Regions from separate parts of the Pseudomonas sp. AC242 genome, predicted to be linked through region 4. Evidence: riboswitches for the same ligand, from Rfam matches in the RefSeq annotation. Region 4 holds a riboswitch; each other region holds the start of a gene.
What was found. Region 4 has a riboswitch for cobalamin ahead of cobW (cobalamin biosynthesis protein CobW). Riboswitches for the same ligand answer to the same signal wherever they lie in the genome.
Positions count from the first base shown of each region.

Region 1: it holds a riboswitch for cobalamin, as region 4 does, so the genes downstream of both, ACZZ0A_RS12850 (TonB-dependent receptor plug domain-containing protein) here and cobW (cobalamin biosynthesis protein CobW) in region 4, are expected to answer to the same signal.
Region 2: it holds a riboswitch for cobalamin, as region 4 does, so the genes downstream of both, cobO (cob(I)yrinic acid a,c-diamide adenosyltransferase) here and cobW (cobalamin biosynthesis protein CobW) in region 4, are expected to answer to the same signal.
Region 3: it holds a riboswitch for cobalamin, as region 4 does, so the genes downstream of both, ACZZ0A_RS08890 (ABC transporter substrate-binding protein) here and cobW (cobalamin biosynthesis protein CobW) in region 4, are expected to answer to the same signal.

Region 1 covers NZ_OZ409873.1:2,857,526-2,861,778, forward strand. Annotated here, with positions in the region: gene ACZZ0A_RS12845 (autotransporter outer membrane beta-barrel domain-containing protein) at 1-1,564, opposite strand, end outside; cobalamin riboswitch at 1,731-1,936, shown strand; gene ACZZ0A_RS12850 (TonB-dependent receptor plug domain-containing protein) at 2,029-3,966, shown strand; gene ACZZ0A_RS12855 ((2Fe-2S) ferredoxin domain-containing protein) at 3,966-4,253, shown strand, end outside.
Region 2 covers NZ_OZ409873.1:1,109,478-1,113,730, reverse strand. Annotated here, with positions in the region: gene ACZZ0A_RS05080 (cobyrinate a,c-diamide synthase) at 1-1,392, opposite strand, end outside; gene cobO (cob(I)yrinic acid a,c-diamide adenosyltransferase) at 1,389-2,000, opposite strand; cobalamin riboswitch at 2,083-2,313, opposite strand; gene ACZZ0A_RS05070 (hypothetical protein) at 2,477-3,061, shown strand; gene ACZZ0A_RS05065 (PQQ-dependent sugar dehydrogenase) at 3,128-4,253, shown strand, end outside.
Region 3 covers NZ_OZ409873.1:1,926,695-1,930,947, forward strand. Annotated here, with positions in the region: gene ACZZ0A_RS08885 (FecCD family ABC transporter permease) at 1-680, opposite strand, end outside; gene ACZZ0A_RS08890 (ABC transporter substrate-binding protein) at 689-1,702, opposite strand; cobalamin riboswitch at 1,847-2,040, opposite strand; gene ACZZ0A_RS08895 (Ppx/GppA family phosphatase) at 2,083-3,018, opposite strand; gene ACZZ0A_RS08900 (hypothetical protein) at 3,027-3,305, shown strand; gene ACZZ0A_RS08905 (ParD-like family protein) at 3,428-3,655, shown strand; gene map (type I methionyl aminopeptidase) at 3,652-4,253, shown strand, end outside.
Region 4 covers NZ_OZ409873.1:2,112,663-2,116,915, forward strand. Annotated here, with positions in the region: cobalamin riboswitch at 1-217, opposite strand, end outside; cobalamin riboswitch at 1,280-1,491, shown strand; gene cobW (cobalamin biosynthesis protein CobW) at 1,591-2,664, shown strand; gene cobN (cobaltochelatase subunit CobN) at 2,668-4,253, shown strand, end outside.

The sequences.
Region 1 (4,253 bases), 740 kb from region 4:
TGCCGGCCAGAATCGCCGCGCCCTGACCGTTGACGTCGATCAGCGGGCCGTTGAACACGACACCCACGTCGCCGCCCAGCGTCAGCGCCTGGATACCAAAAGCACCAATGCCCGTGCCGTCGCCCGAGCCAGCGTTCGAGTGGGTGATGATCGTGCCGCCGGAATTGACGTTGACCGTGCCCGTCGGCGACTGCGTCGAGGCATAGATGCCGTTGGCGTTGCTGTGCAGGGTTTCGATGCGATCGCCACGGTAGTTGACCTGAACATTGCCGCCGGTCGAATCGACCCGTATACCGCCCGCGCCAAACCCGCTGGCGAACAGATCGCCCGAGTAATCAATCAGCACATTGTTGTTTTCGGCGCTGACAATGATCGCGTAGGCCCGGGTGGTGTTGATGTCGCCGAGGACTTTGATATTGCCGCTACCCGTGATCGCGACATCACCGGTACCGCGCTTGATCACGTAGATCGCCCGCGAACCGGCGGTATTGGCCGTGCTGCCGACGTTGATGGCAGCATTGTTCTCGATGCTGATCGAACCGCTGCCGCCGACATTGTCATTGGCATAGATACCGTGGGCGCCGCCACCCGTGGTGGTGATGGCGCCGTCGTTGACGATGGCGATGCTGCCAACGCTGGAAAACGAACGAATGCCGAAACCGTTGAGGCCGCTGGTACTCAGGTTGCCGCTGTTGGTCAGGCGGGTATTGCCTGTGCCGCCCTCGGTGAACAAGCCAAAGGCGTTCATGCCGATGCTTTGCACATTCGCCGCGTTGATCAGTGTGGTGTTGCCATTGACTGCGCGGGTATGCACGCCGGCGTGGTTACCAATGCCGGCAGTCGGCAAAGTGTCGTCAATGATCGGAAGACCGGCCGAGAGTGCATCATCGTTGTTGACCAGAATACTCACGCCACTGCCGACGTTGACGTTGGTCTCGCCACTGCCCGTGGCTTTGGTCCAGACGCCGTTGCCGCCGAGCAACGTGATCTGGCCATTGCCCTGATGATTCAGGTTGATCGCCCCGCCGCCGCTGGCGTTGATGTCGATGCCATCGTGTTCATTGCCGACCACGGTATTGAGGATGTTCAGCGTGGTGCCGGCACTCACCGAAAACGTCGACGAGCCAGCGCTGGCATTGGTGATCGCCAGCGCGTCCAGGCCACTGCCGCCGACATTCACCGTGTTGGTCCCGCCATTGACGCTGAGGCTGGCGTTGCCGGTGGTGCCGATGACATTGGCAAACACTGCGTTGGCGGCCGTTGGGGGTGTGCTGTTTACCGTAGTGCCAGTGAGTGTCAGCGTGGTGTTGGCATTGTTGCCACGACTGTTCAACGAGGAACCCGCCGTAGTGGTAATGGTAGTGCCCGACTGCGTGCTGATCGACGCATCGACGCCGGCCGCCGGCAAACAGGTTTGCGAGACGTTGTAGGCACCCGCCGCCAAAGGCCCGCACGCAGCTTGAGCGTCTGCGAGCATCAGGGTGTTGGCCATGGCGACCAGTAAAGCGCTGCGAATGAAATGCGGGGCGTGCCCACCGTGAGGATGGCCGCTGGCACCGTGCATGAGAACCTCCCTGTTCAGCGTACGTGGCGAATCCCTCACGCCTGTCGACGCCGCGCGATATTGCGTTGTGATTACCGCTATAGACCTTAGTAGTTATTTCCAAAGTTGGTAATTCGCGGGTCGAGTACCTGTATCGGCAAGTTGACGAACGGTCATTCGAATGTTCAGATGCCGCCCAGTTTCAGGTGTCCCATGCCGCCGTGCATGGGGTGAAACGGGAAACCGGTACGTTCTTTTCGAACAAGTCCGGTGCTGCCCCCGCAACGGTATGCGCGTGATGCTTTCGATACACCACTGTGGTTAGACGGCCATGGGAAGGTGAAAGCCTCGATACGCGCGAGCCCGGAGACCGGCCTGAATTGCTGTTTGGCAAAATCCTGCGGTGGGCGGGCATGGGCCGGTATTGGCTGTGCGCGATGCCTTCTCTTGCATGCTCTTCTGCGAAGATCCTTTTCGAGAAGACAATGATTCGACCTTTCTACACTTCTGCTCCAACCCTGTTTCTTGGTTGCCTGTTCAGCCCGCTGCTACTGGCCGACGACACACCACTGGAACTCAATCAGCAAATCGTTTCCGCACCGTCGGTGGAGTCGACCACGGTCGCCGACATGGCGAAGTTCGGCAGCAAGGTCGAGATCGTCAGCCGCGAACAGATCGAGCGCGCCGGCCCCAGTGCCGATGTCAGTCGCGTCATGCAGATGTTCATTCCCGGCCTGTACGTCGCGCCGAAAAATGGCCCGTTCGACTACGGCACCTATTCGCTGCTGGGCGGGCGCAACGACGATACGCTGATCCTGCTCGACGGCGTGCGCCTGAACAATCGCCTGTACGGCGGCCTCTATCTCGACACCCTGCCGGCCAACGCCATCGAACGCATCGAAGTACTCAAAGGGGGCCAGAGCCTGTTGTTCGGCACCCAAGCCGTATCCGGCGTGATCAACATCGTCACCCGCAGCCCGCAGTCGCGCAAAGCCGCCGGCGAAGTGAATCTGGGCGTGGACAGCTTTGGCGGTACCACCGAGGATGCGCGGGTCGAGAATATCTTCACTAACGGATTCGGCGACCTGGGTTTGCTGGCGTACGTCAGTCACAACGTCTCCGACGGCTATCAGCCGTATCGCAACCGCGACATGAAAAACGATTCTGGGAAGAACCGTGCCTACGAAGTCACCACCTTCGGCGGTAAGGCGATTCAGTCGTTTGGCGAGGATGCGCGGCTGGAACTGTTCTACCAATACGCCGACGCCAACCTCGACTTCGCCCGTCCGGTCGACAATCACAAGACCACCAACGACCGCGTGCAGCAGATCGCCACGGCGACCTTCGAGCAGACCGTCAATGAGCGTCTGAGCTACTTCGTCAAAGGCCATATCAACGACTGGGACACGCGCTACACCCGGGTCAACAACGTCGCCGGCGGCGGCACAAAAGTCATCAACCACAACGACTATTGGGGCTTCACCGATTGGGGCGTGCAGGCCGAAGGCAAAGCAGAATTGCCCGGCGGCCATGTGCTGGTGTTCGGCAGCGACAACCAGTGGTTCAAGGGCCAGGACGACGTGCTGATCATCGACAACGACAAGGCCGAAGCCCATGCGTTCTACACGCAACTGCGCCCGCAGATCGACGCCCTGCCCGACTGGCATCCGAGCATCGGCGTGCGTCACGAGGCCATGAGCGGTGGCGACAGCGCCACGGTCGGCATGCTCACTTCGCTGTATGACCTCAACGACAACTGGTCGGTGCGCGGTCAATACGGCAGCGCCTACAAACTGCCGAACGCCGAGCAACTGTTCGTCAACGAGCCGGGCGACGAGATCGGCAACCGCAACCTGAAACCGGAAAAAAGCCGCAATACGGAGCTGGGTGTCGACTACAAGGGCCTGCTGCTGGATCGCGAAGTCAGCGCCAGCGTGACCCTGTTCAAACGCAAGATCGACGACCTGATCACCGTCGATGACATTCAGTGGGTCAACGGTGAAGGCACGATCCAGATGCGCGGTTTCGAGGCGGACGCGAAACTGGCGCTCAACGATCAGTGGAGCCTGCAAGCGGACATGACCCGCAACCTCACCGAGTCGCGCACCGGTGTAACCATCAACGACATCCCGAGCTTCTTCGCCCGTTCGCGGGTGGGTTATGAATCGGAAAATCGCCTGTGGGGTGTTGGCGGTGCGATCCGTTACATCCGCGATATCAAAAGCTCGAAGCAAGTCGAATACGGCAATTATTCGGTGGTCGACGCCGACGCTTATCGCTACCTCGACAACGCCCACCAACACCGGGTGAGTCTGCTGGTGGAAAACCTCTTCGACCGCGACTACGTCACCAGCCGTTCGAGCAACGTCGACAACCTCGGCCGGCCGTTCACCTCCGAAGTACGCTACACGTACCGCTTCTGATGAGTGAAATCAAAACCGTCGACGGCGTCGATACGCACCCGGACTGGTCGCACGTGCCCGAGCACGCACGCCATGTGTTCCTCTGCACCGGCCCGCGCTGCACCCAGCGCGGCGCCTTGCAGTTATGGAAAACCCTGCGCCGGCATTTGCTGGCGCACGATCGCATCGAGACGCCGGGCGGCGTCTTGCTGACGCGCACGCACTGCCAGTTTCCGTGCAATCTGGGGCCGATTGTGACGGTGTACCCGGAACGTTGCTGGTATGGCGTGCACAGCCATGAAGAGGTG
Region 2 (4,253 bases), 1.0 Mb from region 4:
CATCGCTGGCAAGCCAGCTCCCACAGGGGATTGCATTTCTTCAGGAAGCTCACCGCCCACTGTGGGAGCTGGCTTGCCAGCGATGGCGGCATGGAGGTCGGGTGCAAACAATGCTGCGATAGCCGCGGGACTCGACGGGAAGTAGAAGTGCACATAAGAGGCCGTCATCCGCCCCTCACGATAAACCGCCTCAGCACCGCGTCCGCCATTCGGACTCAAGCCACGCGCAATCGGCGTCAGCTCAGTCGTCGTCAACGAATGATGATAAGTGTGCCCACGCAACGATCCTTCCGGCAAATCCACTGCTTGCAGCGCCAGTGCAGCCAGACGCTTCTGCATCACCGCGTCGCCCTTCAGCAGCCCAACCAACTCAGCGCGAGAGCCTTCAACGTCAGTCAAAGAATCCAGCAAATACAGCATCCCGCCACATTCGGCGAGCAACGGTTTGCCCGCTGCGTGATGCGCACGAATCGCCTCCAGCATCGCGGTGTTCTGCGACAACGCAACGTGGTGCAATTCCGGATACCCACCGGGCAAATACAGGCTGTCCGCCTCAGGCAATTGCGTGTCGCGGATCGGCGAGAAGAAACTCAACTCGGCGCCCATCGCCCGCAACAGATCGAGACTCGCGCCGTAGGTGAAGGCAAACGCCTCATCACGGGCAACGGCGATTCTCACATTCTTCAGCAGCGGCTCTACAGCGATCACATCAGGCGCGGCGAATTCCACGGCCGGTGGCAGCGCTACCTCGCAACTGCTGGCCAATGCATCGGCGGCGGCATCGAGACGCACATCGAGGTCATTCAGTTCGCTGGCCTGCACCAGGCCGAGATGACGACTCGGCAGTTCGATACCGGTCTCACGGGACAACGCGCCATACCAACGCAAACCTTCCGTGAGGCTGCCTTCGAGCAATTGCGCATGCCGCAAGGTGCCGACGCGATTAGCCAGTACACCGGCAAACGGCAGGTCCGGCTGATACTTCGCCAAGCCCAGCGCCAGCGCACCAAAGGTTTGCGCCATGGCCGTGCCGTCGATCACGCCGAGCACCGGCACGCCGAAGTGCCGCGCCAGATCGGCGCTGGACGGCGTGCCATCGAACAGGCCCATCACGCCTTCGATCAGAATCAGATCCGCCTCATTGGCGGCTTCCCACAACAGACGACGACTTTCCTGCTCGCCGACCATCCACATGTCCAGTTGATACACCGGCGCACCGCTGGCGCGTTCGAGAATCATCGGATCGAGAAAGTCCGGGCCGCATTTGAACACGCGCACCTTGCGCCCCTGATTGCGATGCAAACGGGCCAGTGCGGCGGTGACGGTGGTCTTGCCCTGACCGGAAGCCGGCGCGGCGATGAGCACCGCCGGGCAGTGACGTGGCTGATTCAAAGTTCGACGCCTTTCTGCGCTTTGATGCCAGCCTGGAAGGCGTGTTTGAGCATGCCCATTTCAGTCACAGTGTCGCCCATTTCGATCATTTCCGGCTTGGCCGCGCGACCGGTGACGATCACATGCTGCATCGGCGGACGCGCCTGCAAATCGCTGAGCACCAGATCGAGATCGAGGTAACCATGTTTGAGGGCGATGTTGAGTTCGTCGAGCACCACCAGACCGATCGACGGATCGCGCAGCAGTTCGCGGGACACGGCCCACGCGGCTTCGGCGGCGGCGATGTCGCGCTGACGATCCTGGGTTTCCCAGGTGAAGCCCTCGCCCATCACATGAAAGCGCACTTGCTCAGGGAAGCGGCGAAAAAACAGCTCTTCGCCGGTGCTGTTGCGGCCCTTGATGAACTGCACCACGCCGCACTGCATGCCGTGGCCCATGGCGCGGGCGAGCATGCCGAACGCCGAGCTGCTTTTGCCTTTGCCATTGCCGGTCAGCACCAGCACCAGCCCGCACTCGTCAGGCGAGTTGGCGATGCGTTCGTCGATCACGGCTTTTTTGCGCTGCATACGCGCCAGATGGCGTTCGTCGCGCTCGGGGGAATCGGTCATGGGGGGAGCTCTCCGTTGAGGCTGGATAACGGCGGGCAGGCACAAGAATAGACGGCAAAAAGCCTGGCATCGCCCACCGTGATGCCGCTGGATGGATCAGGCCGGTCTCCGGGCTCATGAGCGGCGTTTCGCCTGACTGCGCGCCTTCCCGCTTCTTTCGAGGCAGTGGCTCAAGGCGCAGTTTTCACTCATTTACCGTTGCGGGGGCAGCGCCGGGATCGTGGTGGTTCTTCGCTTGAAGACAACCCTCACCGGCTTCCCTGTTTCACTCTGTCGACGCAGGTCACAGAGCACCTGAAACAAGCCGCGAAGGTTAGAGGGTTGGGGGTGGAGCGTCAATTAAAGAGGCGGTCATCGGGCGAATAACTGCCGCCGATCAATTATCTGACGCCAATCTTGTGCCACACTGATACAAATGATATCAAAGAGCCATGCTTTTACCGAAAAGCCCACTACAACAATAAAGGATGATGACGATGCAAGGCATGATCATCAGCAACCCGCGCCTGGAATTCCTGCGCCCGGTGCTTGAACGCTGGTTTGACTGTATCGACCGTTACAACGCCGTGCGCGGCGACAGCGACACCCCTTACTGGCATGACGAGAAAGCCAATCTCGGATTGCTCTCGGCCGCAGCCTGGATGGCTGAGCTGGTGACTTTGAACGGCACTGCCACGCGCAAGCAGAATGAAGAAGGCGAGCGCAATGCCCGCGCTGATCTGTTTCTGGCCGGCGCCGAAGACCGCGCCTTTATCCAGGCCACCCAGCGCTGGCCAAAGGTTACCAACCTCAATCTGACCCAAGCCCTGCTGGACATCACCAACGACGCCAAACGCATCAGCTACGCCAGCGACCTCAAGCTCGGCTGCCTGTTTGTCGCGCCGCAAAAAGCCCAGCACAGCGCCAGCCCCGAAGAGCTGCAGGACATGGTCGACGACCTGCAAAAGGAACACACTTGCGCGGTCGCCTGGTATTTCCCCTACGCCTACCGCAAGTTACGCAGCGAAGCCGGCAATTATCACCCGGGCATCGCCGTGCTGTTCAAGGAAGCGCGCGGTTGAGCAGTTGAACCATCGGGCTTGCGCCCTCCTCTATGATTAGGAATGCATTCATAGGGAAGATCAGCAATGCGCAAGCCCCAGCTCGTTTTTGTCATCGCCTTCGCCGGAGGACTCGCCGCCTGCGGTGAAACCTCCAGCCTGCAAGTCTCCGACGGCACCGGCCCGTCACCGAAGCTGCCCGAACCGAACAAGACCCTGATCCCGACGGTGAATATCGCCCCGGCGATCGGCTGGCCCGACGGCGGCAAACCGACAGCGGCGGCTGGCACCCAGGTCGCGGCATTCGCCGAAGGCCTCGATCATCCGCGCTGGCTCTATGTGCTGCCCAATGGCGATGTGTTGGTAGCGGAAACCAATGCCCCACCGAAACCGGATGACAGCAGCGGGATTCGCGGCTGGGTGATGAAGAAGGTCATGGGCAAGGCTGGCGCTGGCGTGCCAAGCCCAAACCGCATCACCCTGCTGCGTGACGCCGATCACGATGGCGTCGCCGAGACCCGCACGGTGTTTCTGCAAAACCTCAACTCGCCGTTCGGCATGACCCTGGTTGGCAATGACCTGTACGTCGCCGATACCGATCGCCTGCTGCGTTTCAACTACGAACCCGGCGCGACCGAGATCAAATCGCAGCCGATCAAGGTCGTCGATCTGCCCGGCGGCACGCTGAATCACCACTGGACCAAAAACGTCATCGCCAGCAAGGACGGCAGCAAACTGTACGTCACGGTCGGCTCGAACAGTAATGTCGGCGAAAATGGTCTGGATAAAGAAGAAGGCCGCGCGGCGATCTGGGAAGTCGATCGGGCGACCGGCAATCACCGCATCTTTGCCTCGGGCATCCGCAACCCCAATGGCCTGGCCTGGGAGCCTGTCAGTGGCGCGCTGTGGACAGCGGTCAACGAACGCGACGAGATCGGCAGTGATCTGGTGCCGGACTACATCACTTCCGTGAAGGACGGTGGTTTTTATGGCTGGCCGTTCAGCTACTACGGCCAGCATGTCGATGTGCGTGTGTCGCCGCAAAATCCGGACCTGGTGGCCAAAGCCATCGCCCCGGATTACGCAGTCGGCCCGCACACCGCCTCACTGGGTCTGAGCTTCGCCGAGGGCAACACGCTGCCGGCGCAGTTCAAGGAAGGCGCGTTCATCGGCCAGCATGGTTCATGGAACCGTAAACCGCACAGTGGCTACA
Region 3 (4,253 bases), 190 kb from region 4:
GCCGAATCCGCGCCAAAGGTAAACGCATCCAGCGCCCGCCGATGCCACAGACACACAACCAGTCCCAGCACGGCAACCGGCACTGCCAGCCATACCGATGGCCAGCGCACGCCACCGAGATTGCCCAGCAGCCAGAACATGATGCCGCGCGCCTGTTCGGAGCTGGCCGAACGAGTAATCAGAAACGCCGTCAGGGCATTGAATAACTGCGAACCGGCGATCCCGGCAAGAATGATCTGCCCGGTGCCGCTGGCCGAACCGCTGACTCGCGCCAGCAGAATCACCAGCACGAACGCCGTGACGGCGCCGGCGAAGGCACCGACTGACAATGAGATCATCCCCGCGCCAACGCCAAGCAGCGCGACCATCACCGCCCCGGTCGAGGCGCCGGCAGAAATCCCCAGCAAGTAGGGATCGGCCAACGGATTACGCAGCAGCGACTGCAAAATCACCCCGCACGTCGCCAGACCCGCACCGCACGCGGCCGCGACCAGTGCGCGGGTCAGGCGGTAGTTCCAGACGATGCCTTCATCGATCGGGTCGAGCGCGTAACCGGCGTTCCACAACTTGTTCGCCAGCACTTGCACGACCACACCCGGTTCAATCGAGGTTTCACCGATGGCCACGCCCGCAACCACTGCAATCAACAGCGTCGCCAGGGCCAGCAACGTACGGATCAGGCTGGCACTCATCGCGACAGGTCATAGCCGTTGATGGCCGTGGCCAGTTGCTCGATGCCGTCGAACATGCGCAGGCTTGCCTGCATGGCCATGGCGTCGAGAATGATGATGCGGTTGTGTTTCACCGCGTCCATGTTGCGCGTCACCGGGTCGCTGCGCAGGAAGGCGAGTTTCTTTTCATAGTCGTCAGCGGGGAAGCGCCGACGGTCCATGCGCGCGATGACGAGGAAGGTCGGATTGGCTTTGGCGATGGTTTCCCAGCCGACCGTTGGCCACTCCTCATCGGACTCCACCACGTTACGCACGCCGAGGGTGCTGAGCATGAAATCGGGAACGCCTTTGTGCCCGGCCACAAATGGCTCGATGTCCATTTGTGCACTGGAGAACCACACCAGCGCGCTGGCGTCCTTCAGTTGTTTACCTTGGGCGGTGGCAATCGACTTGGCGAGGCTGGCCTTGAGTTCGTCGTTGAGCCGCTGGCCACGCTCCTGCACATCAAAGATTTGCGCCAGTTGGCTCACGCTTTTGTAAATCGTCTCGATGCGAAACGGCGCCAGTCGCGTGCCATCGGCGCCGACGAGGTTGTCCTTGGCTTCGCAATCGGAGGGCAGCAGGTAGGTCGGAATCTTCAATTCATGAAATTGCTCACGGGTGCCGACCGCGCCTTGCGGGCCGACCATCCATTCCAGCTCCACGGCGACCAGTTCCGGGCTCTTGCCGATCACCGACTCGAAACTCGGTTCGTTGTCGGCCAGGCGTTCGATCTTGTCGTCCTGCGGCTTGTACTTGGCCAGCACATTGTTGAACCACAGTGAGGTGCCGACGACTTTATCGCCCAGGCCCATGGCGTAGAGCATTTCCGTGCCGGCCTGGCCGATGGTCACCGTGCGCGTCGGGGCGTGCTGGAAGGTCAGGGTGCTGCCGCAGTTTTCGACCGTCAGCGGATAGACCGTCGGTGCCGCTTGCGCCAAGGCGCCAAGGCTCAGGCCGGTGATGAGGGTGGCGATGCGGGGCAGCAGCATGGGGCAGTCTCCTGGGGAACCGTACGGGGAGCGGGAGAGTACGGATCGGAAACACACCATCGAACGCGGTCAGGGAAACTGCGCAAGGCCGGTCATCAAAAGCAGAAGTACACGGCACGATGTCCTTCCCGGACACCCCGCCGGTTAGTAATCACTGTGCCGGCAGGTCTCCTGACTGATGCGTCATCGCCTGGCTCCGGCCTTCCCGGGATTCACCCAGTGGCAGTCGTGGAGCAGGCTCGGCACCTACAGTTGCGGGGGCAGTTCCGGTCAATGCTGTGCAAGCACCCCGGATTCCCTATTAGTCCCGTTCGGGAACCAGCGGCGGCATGGTAGTCGATCAAGCCGCTGAAGGGGAGACGAATCTGTTGCGGCGAGGATTAGTGCTGGCTCATCAAACCGTGCAAGACGCCTAAACGCAGGCCCGGTTCGGAGGGCAGCATTTGCGCGATGCCGAACACCTTGAACGCCGCCAGCATCAGCACCAGACCGCCGGGCAAAATGCTCTGGCGGTGTGGTTGCAGGCCGGCGAGCTTGAGCTGTTGCACGTTGTTCACCTTCAACAGCAGCAGCGACAGGCGCAGCAGTCCGCCGTAGGTGATGCCGTCCTGGCCGAAGTCGTTGAGGCGATTGGCCTTGAGCACTTTGGCCAGCATGCGTGCGGTGCCGGAAGAGCCGATGGTCTGCTGCCAGCCTTGCGCGCGATAGCGCTTGGCGACGTGTTCAAACTGCAGGATGGCGAAGCGTTCGGCCTCCTGTAGCGCGCCGGCGGACACATCACCGCCGCGAAAGAATCGCGTGCTCAAGGTGCCGCTGCCGATGGCGATGCTTTCGGTTAACAAGGGTTGTGAGCCCTGGCCGAGGATCAGCTCGGTGGAGCCTCCGCCGATGTCGACCACCAGGCGCAGGTCGTCGGCGCTGGGCAAGGCGTGAGTTACGCCGGCGTAGACCAGCCGCGCCTCTTCATGGCCGCAAATGACGTCGATGGGAAAGCCCAGATGCCGCTCGGCACTGGCCAGAAACAGCTGCGCGTTATCCGCTTCACGCACCGCACTGGTCGCCACCGCACGCACCCGGCCGGCCTCGAAACCGCGCAGTTTCTTGCCGAACCGCGCCAATGCCTGCCAGCCGCGATCCAGTGCCAGTGCATCCAGCGCACCGCCATCAAAGCCTTCGGCAAGCCGCACCGGTTCACGCAGGGTTTTCACTTCCTGAATCTGCAGGCCCTTTCGACTGCGCACCGACTGGCCGATCATCAGGCGAAAGGCGTTCGAACCCAGGTCGATGGCGGCAAACAGCGAGGCGTCGTCTTTCATGGGAATCCTTGCAGAGCATCCGTCGCGAGGCTCAAGACGGTTTGCGAGGATTCTGCCGTGATCTTGATGACATCCTGATGACGGGGCAGGGTCGGTTGAATGAATTTGCGGCTGTCATGACACTGTCATTATCCGGCGTCTATGCTGAGGCCAATACATCGCGTGTTCTTAAAGTTTTTGCTGCCGAATTTGGCAGCTTTTTTTTGCCCGCGATTTGGCAATGCCGCGAACTGATCGTTCCCACGCTCCGCGTGGTAATGCCTCTAGGGACGCTCCGCGTCCAGTGACGCGGAGCGTCACGGGCTGCATTCCCACGCAGGAGCGTGGGAACGATCAGCGTGTGTGTTTGCAATTTTGGTGGATGCTTGGCTAATATACGATCCATATACATATCGTATCGGATTCATATATGGGCATCGTAAAGATTTCAGAGGACATGCACGAGAACCTGCGTATCTCCAGCAACGCCCTCAGCCGCTCGATCAACGCGCAGGCCGAGCACTGGATGCGCATCGGCATGCTCGCCGAACTGCACCCCAACCTCGACCACAGCGCCATTTGCCGCTTGCTGATCCGCGCCGAACAGAACGGCGGGCTGGATCTGCAACAACTGACTCAGGAAGCCGTCAGCGCATGAGAAACCAGATCAAGATCAACACCCCGGCCGACATCGCTCAATCGCGCGCTGCCGGCAAACTCGCCGCCGAAGTACTGGCGATGCTGGTGCCGCACGTCAAGGCGGGCGTCACCACTGATCAACTCGACAAACTGTGCAACGACTACATCGTCAACGTGCAGAAAGCCGTGCCGGCCAATGTCGGTTATCACGGTTTTCCGAAAACCGTCTGCGCGTCGGTCAACGATGTGGTCTGCCACGGCATCCCGTCGGGCACACCGCTGAAGGATGGCGATATCGTCAATCTCGACATCGCGGTGATCAAGGATGGCTGGTTCGGTGATACCAGCCGCATGTACGTGGTCGGCGAGGCAACACCTGAAGCGCAGCATCTGATCAAGACTACCTATGACGCCATGTGCGCGGGTATTCGCGTAGTTAAACCGGGCGCAACGTTGGGCGACATCGGCCACGCGATCCAGAGCCTGGCGGAGAAGGAAGGCTTCAGCGTGGTGCGCGAGTATTGCGGACACGGGATCGGCAAGGTCTACCACGATGAGCCGCAGATTCTGCATTACGGCTTTCCCGATCAGGGCATGAAGTTGAAGGCGGGGATGAT
Region 4 (4,253 bases):
CTGTGTGTTGCGGGCCGGTCTCCGGGCTCACGAGGGGTTGGCGTCAGGCCGACCTGCAAGCGTCACCTTCCCATGCCTTGCTGACACAGTGGTTTTGACGCTTCGCTCGCTTACCGTTGCGGGGGCAGCACCGGACTGACATGGGCTTGAGTAAAGCACATGATTCACCGGTTTCCCGTTTCACCCTGTGAAGGGCACCCGTAACAAGTTGTGTAGGAGAGCATGGGGGTGGGGTTTTGGTCAATTTTTTGGGGTGGATCCGTTGCTGCGGGTGTTGCTGATTAGGGTTCCGCCCTTACGGCGGGTCACTTTTTCCAGACGCCCGGAGTGCCGGCCCAGAAAAAAGTAACCAAAAAGGCTTGCTCCTACGTGCGGCCCGCTCGCTGGGGCTCGGGGTCCCTTCGCTCCGGGATCGATCCGGGCGCAGCGTCTCCGGTTTGCTTCGCTGCACCTACTCCCGCTGTGTTTGGCTGCGCCAAACGGTCGCTGCGCTCCCACGCCCGGATCAATCCCTCCACTCAGCCTTCCGACGTCGCCGGTGGATCAAGATCAAGATCAAAAGCAGGCGAGCTGACACTCGGCCTATTGAGTGGTGAGGAGCACAGCGTGGTCGGCTTTGGATTTGTGGTGGATTCGCCCCTCATCGGAACGCCGCCCGCCCAGCCCTCTCCCTAAGGAGAGGGAGCCGATTTGTGGGCTTTTCAAAATCTGAGTTCAACGCGGTATCGCACGTCGGCGTACCTCCCCCAAACGCCTCGATCAGTCCAATCTCCCGAGGTAGAGGAAGCCGATTTATGTGCTTTTCAAAGCTTGAGTTCAACGCGATATCTCACGTCGGCGTAACCCTACCAAACCACTCGGTCAGTCCCCTCTCCCTTTGGGAGAGGGCTAGGGTGAGGGGCTCTTGATCTGGCTTTGGCTTTGGCTTTGGCTTTGGCTTTGGCTTTGGCTTTGGCTTTTGATCTTTTGCCCCTTCGGCAGGCCGAGCGAAGGTGTTCATCCGGGGGTTAGGCGCGCAGCGCCGTTCGACGAAGTCGAACACATCGAGAGGAGGTGCAGCGAAGCAAACCGTAGGCGATGCCCCCGGATGGACACCGTAGCGAGGGAACACTGAGCCTCAGCGAAGTGCCGTACGCCGGGGCAAAGCCTTTTGGTTCCTTTTTGGCGTTTGAAAAAGGGACTCGCTGTAAGAGCGAAACCGCCAGCGGCAGCACCCGCAGCAACGGATATGCCCCCAAAACCAAATCTCAACGCCCATTGACCCACCCTTAGACGATGCGTAGCCTTGCGCCTTCGAGGTTCTTCGGCCCACGCCGAAGCTAAGAAGGGAACGCGGTCAATGCCGCGGCTGCCCCCGCAACTGTGAACGGTGATGTTCGCTGCCACGCCACTGCCAGCTCAACTGATGAGCCCGCGGGAAGGCGCAGCAAACGCCAGGCCCAGCGCCTGAACGCCGTCAGCCAGGAGACCTGCCTCGTCACAGATTCTCAATTCAACCGGGCGGGGTGATCCGGTGGCGAACTCTCCGGGCACGCACGCGCGTTGCCGGTTCTCGTCCCGTATGCCCGCCGCTTGCCAAAGGGCATACCGATGAAAACACTGGCCAAACTCCCCGTCACCATCGTCACCGGCTTCCTCGGTTCGGGCAAAACCACGCTGCTGCGGCACATGCTCGACAACGCTCAGGGCCGTCGTATCGCGGTGATCGTCAACGAGTTTGGCGAGTTGGGCATTGACGGTGAAATCCTCAAGCAATGCACCATCGGTTGCACCGAAGAAGAAGCCACCGGCCGCGTTTACGAGCTGGCCAACGGCTGCCTGTGCTGCACCGTTCAGGAAGAATTCTTCCCGGTGATGCGTGAACTGGTTGCCCGTCGTGGCGACCTCGACCACATCCTCATCGAAACCTCGGGCCTGGCCCTGCCGAAACCGTTGGTACAAGCTTTCCAGTGGCCGGAAATCCGCAGCGCCTGCACCGTTGACGCGGTGATCACTGTGGTCGACAGCCCGGCCGTCGCTGCCGGCACCTTCGCTGCGTTCCCGGATCAGGTCGATGCCCAGCGCAAACTCGATCCGAACCTCGATCACGAATCGCCGCTGCACGAACTGTTCGCCGACCAACTGGCCAGCGCCGACCTCGTCATCCTCAACAAGGCCGACCAGACCAGCCCGGAAGATCTGGCTCGCGTTCGCGCTGAAGTCGCCGAAGAGCTGCCGCCAGCGGTGAAAATCATCGAAGCCAGCAACGGCCGTCTGCCGCTGGACGTGCTGATCGGCCTCGGCGCCGGATCCGAAGAACACATCGACAGCCGCCACAGCCATCACGATCACCACCACGGTGAAGGCGATGACGACCACGATGACCACGATCACGACGCCTTCGATTCGATCTCCATCGAACTGCCGCAAGCCGATGAAAGCCTGCTGCTCGACGCACTGACACAACTGGTGGTCAAGCACGGCATCCTCCGGGTCAAAGGTTTCGCCGCCATTCCGAACAAGCCGATGCGCCTGCTGATCCAGGGTGTAGGTACGCGTTTCGACAAACATTTCGACCGTCAGTGGGGCGCCGATGAAGCGCGCGTGACACGTCTGGTGCTGATCGGCCAGGAACTCGACGCCGCCCAACTCGAAGCGCAACTGCGCGCCGCGCTCAGCGTTTAATCCATGCACCTGCTCAGGACCCAGCCCGGCGGTTTCGTCTCGGATGACAACATTGCCGACCTTGGCCAAACCCCCGCCGAGCTGGTGATCCTGTGCAGCGGCGACTCCAGCCTGGCGCTGCTCGCCGAGGCCGCGCAGCAGTTGCCCGAGGATTACCCGAGCCTGCGCCTGGCCAATCCGATGCAGGTGCAGAATCACGCCTCGGTCGATCTGTATGTCGATGAAGTGCTGCGTCACGCCAAGGTGATTCTGATTTCGTTGCACGGTGGCATTGCCTATTGGCGTTATGGCGTTGAGCGTCTGGTTGAGTTGTCCGAGCGTGGCGTGCAGCTGATTCTGGTGCCGGGCGATGACCGTCCCGATCCGGAGCTCAGCGACTTGAGCACTGCCAACGCCGAAGATCGCGACCGGCTCTGGCAGTTTTTGCGTCAGGGCGGCCTGGGCAATGCGCTGGACTTCTTCCGCTGTCTGGCCAGCCGTTGGCTCGGCCGCGATTACCCTTGGGAAGAGCCGCAGACCCTGCCGCGCACGGCGATTTACCACCCCAATAAAACCTCCGCCGCACTGAGTGACTGGCAAGCCGAATGGCTGCCCGAAAACCCGGTTGCGGCGGTGCTGTTTTACCGCTCGCATCTGCAGGCGGCGAACACTGCTTTTATCGATGTTTTCTGCCAGCGCTTGCAGGCGGCGGGGCTTAATCCGCTGCCGATCGCGGTGGCCAGTCTGAAAGAACCCGGCTGCCTGGCGGTGGTCGAGGATTGGCTGGATGAAGTCGAGGCTGGGGTGATTTTGAACACCACTGGCTTCGCCCAATCCAGCCCTGAAGCGCCGCACTTGCGGCCGTTTCGCCGCAATATTCCGGTGATCCAGGCGATCTGCGCGCAGGACAACGAGCCTGGCTGGCGCGCCAGCGAGCAAGGCCTGGGGCCGCGGGATCTGGCCATGCACATTGCCTTGCCGGAACTCGACGGGCGCATCATCAGCCGACCGATCAGCTTCAAGGATCTGGCCTGGCGCAGCGAGCGCAGTCAGTCCGACGTGGTCTGCTATCGCGCGCAACCCGAGCGCATGGATTTTGTCGCTGAACTGGCGCGGCGCTGGATCGATCTGGCGCGGGTGCCGAATGGCGAAAAACGCATCGCGCTGATTCTCGCCAACTACCCAACCCGTGATGGACGCATCGGCAACGGCGTCGGCCTCGACACGCCGGCAGCGGCACTGAACATCCTGCGTGCGTTGCAGGCTGAGGGCTATCCGGTCACCGCAGAATTGCCGGGCAGCGGCACCGAGTTGATCCAGCAGTTGCTCGGTGGCGTCAGCAACGATCTCGACACCATTGATCAGCGCCCCTGCCAGCAAAGCCTGGCGATGGACGCTTACCTGACGATGTTCAACGCCTTGCCCGAAACCAATCGTGCGGCGGTGGTTGAACGCTGGGGCGCGCCGCAAAACGATCCGATGTGCCGCGACGGGCGCATGATGATCGCCGGCATTCGCTTCGGCCTGACCTTCGTCGGCATTCAACCGGCGCGTGGTTATCAGGTTGACCCGAGTGCGGTCTATCACGACCCGGATCTGGTGCCACCGCA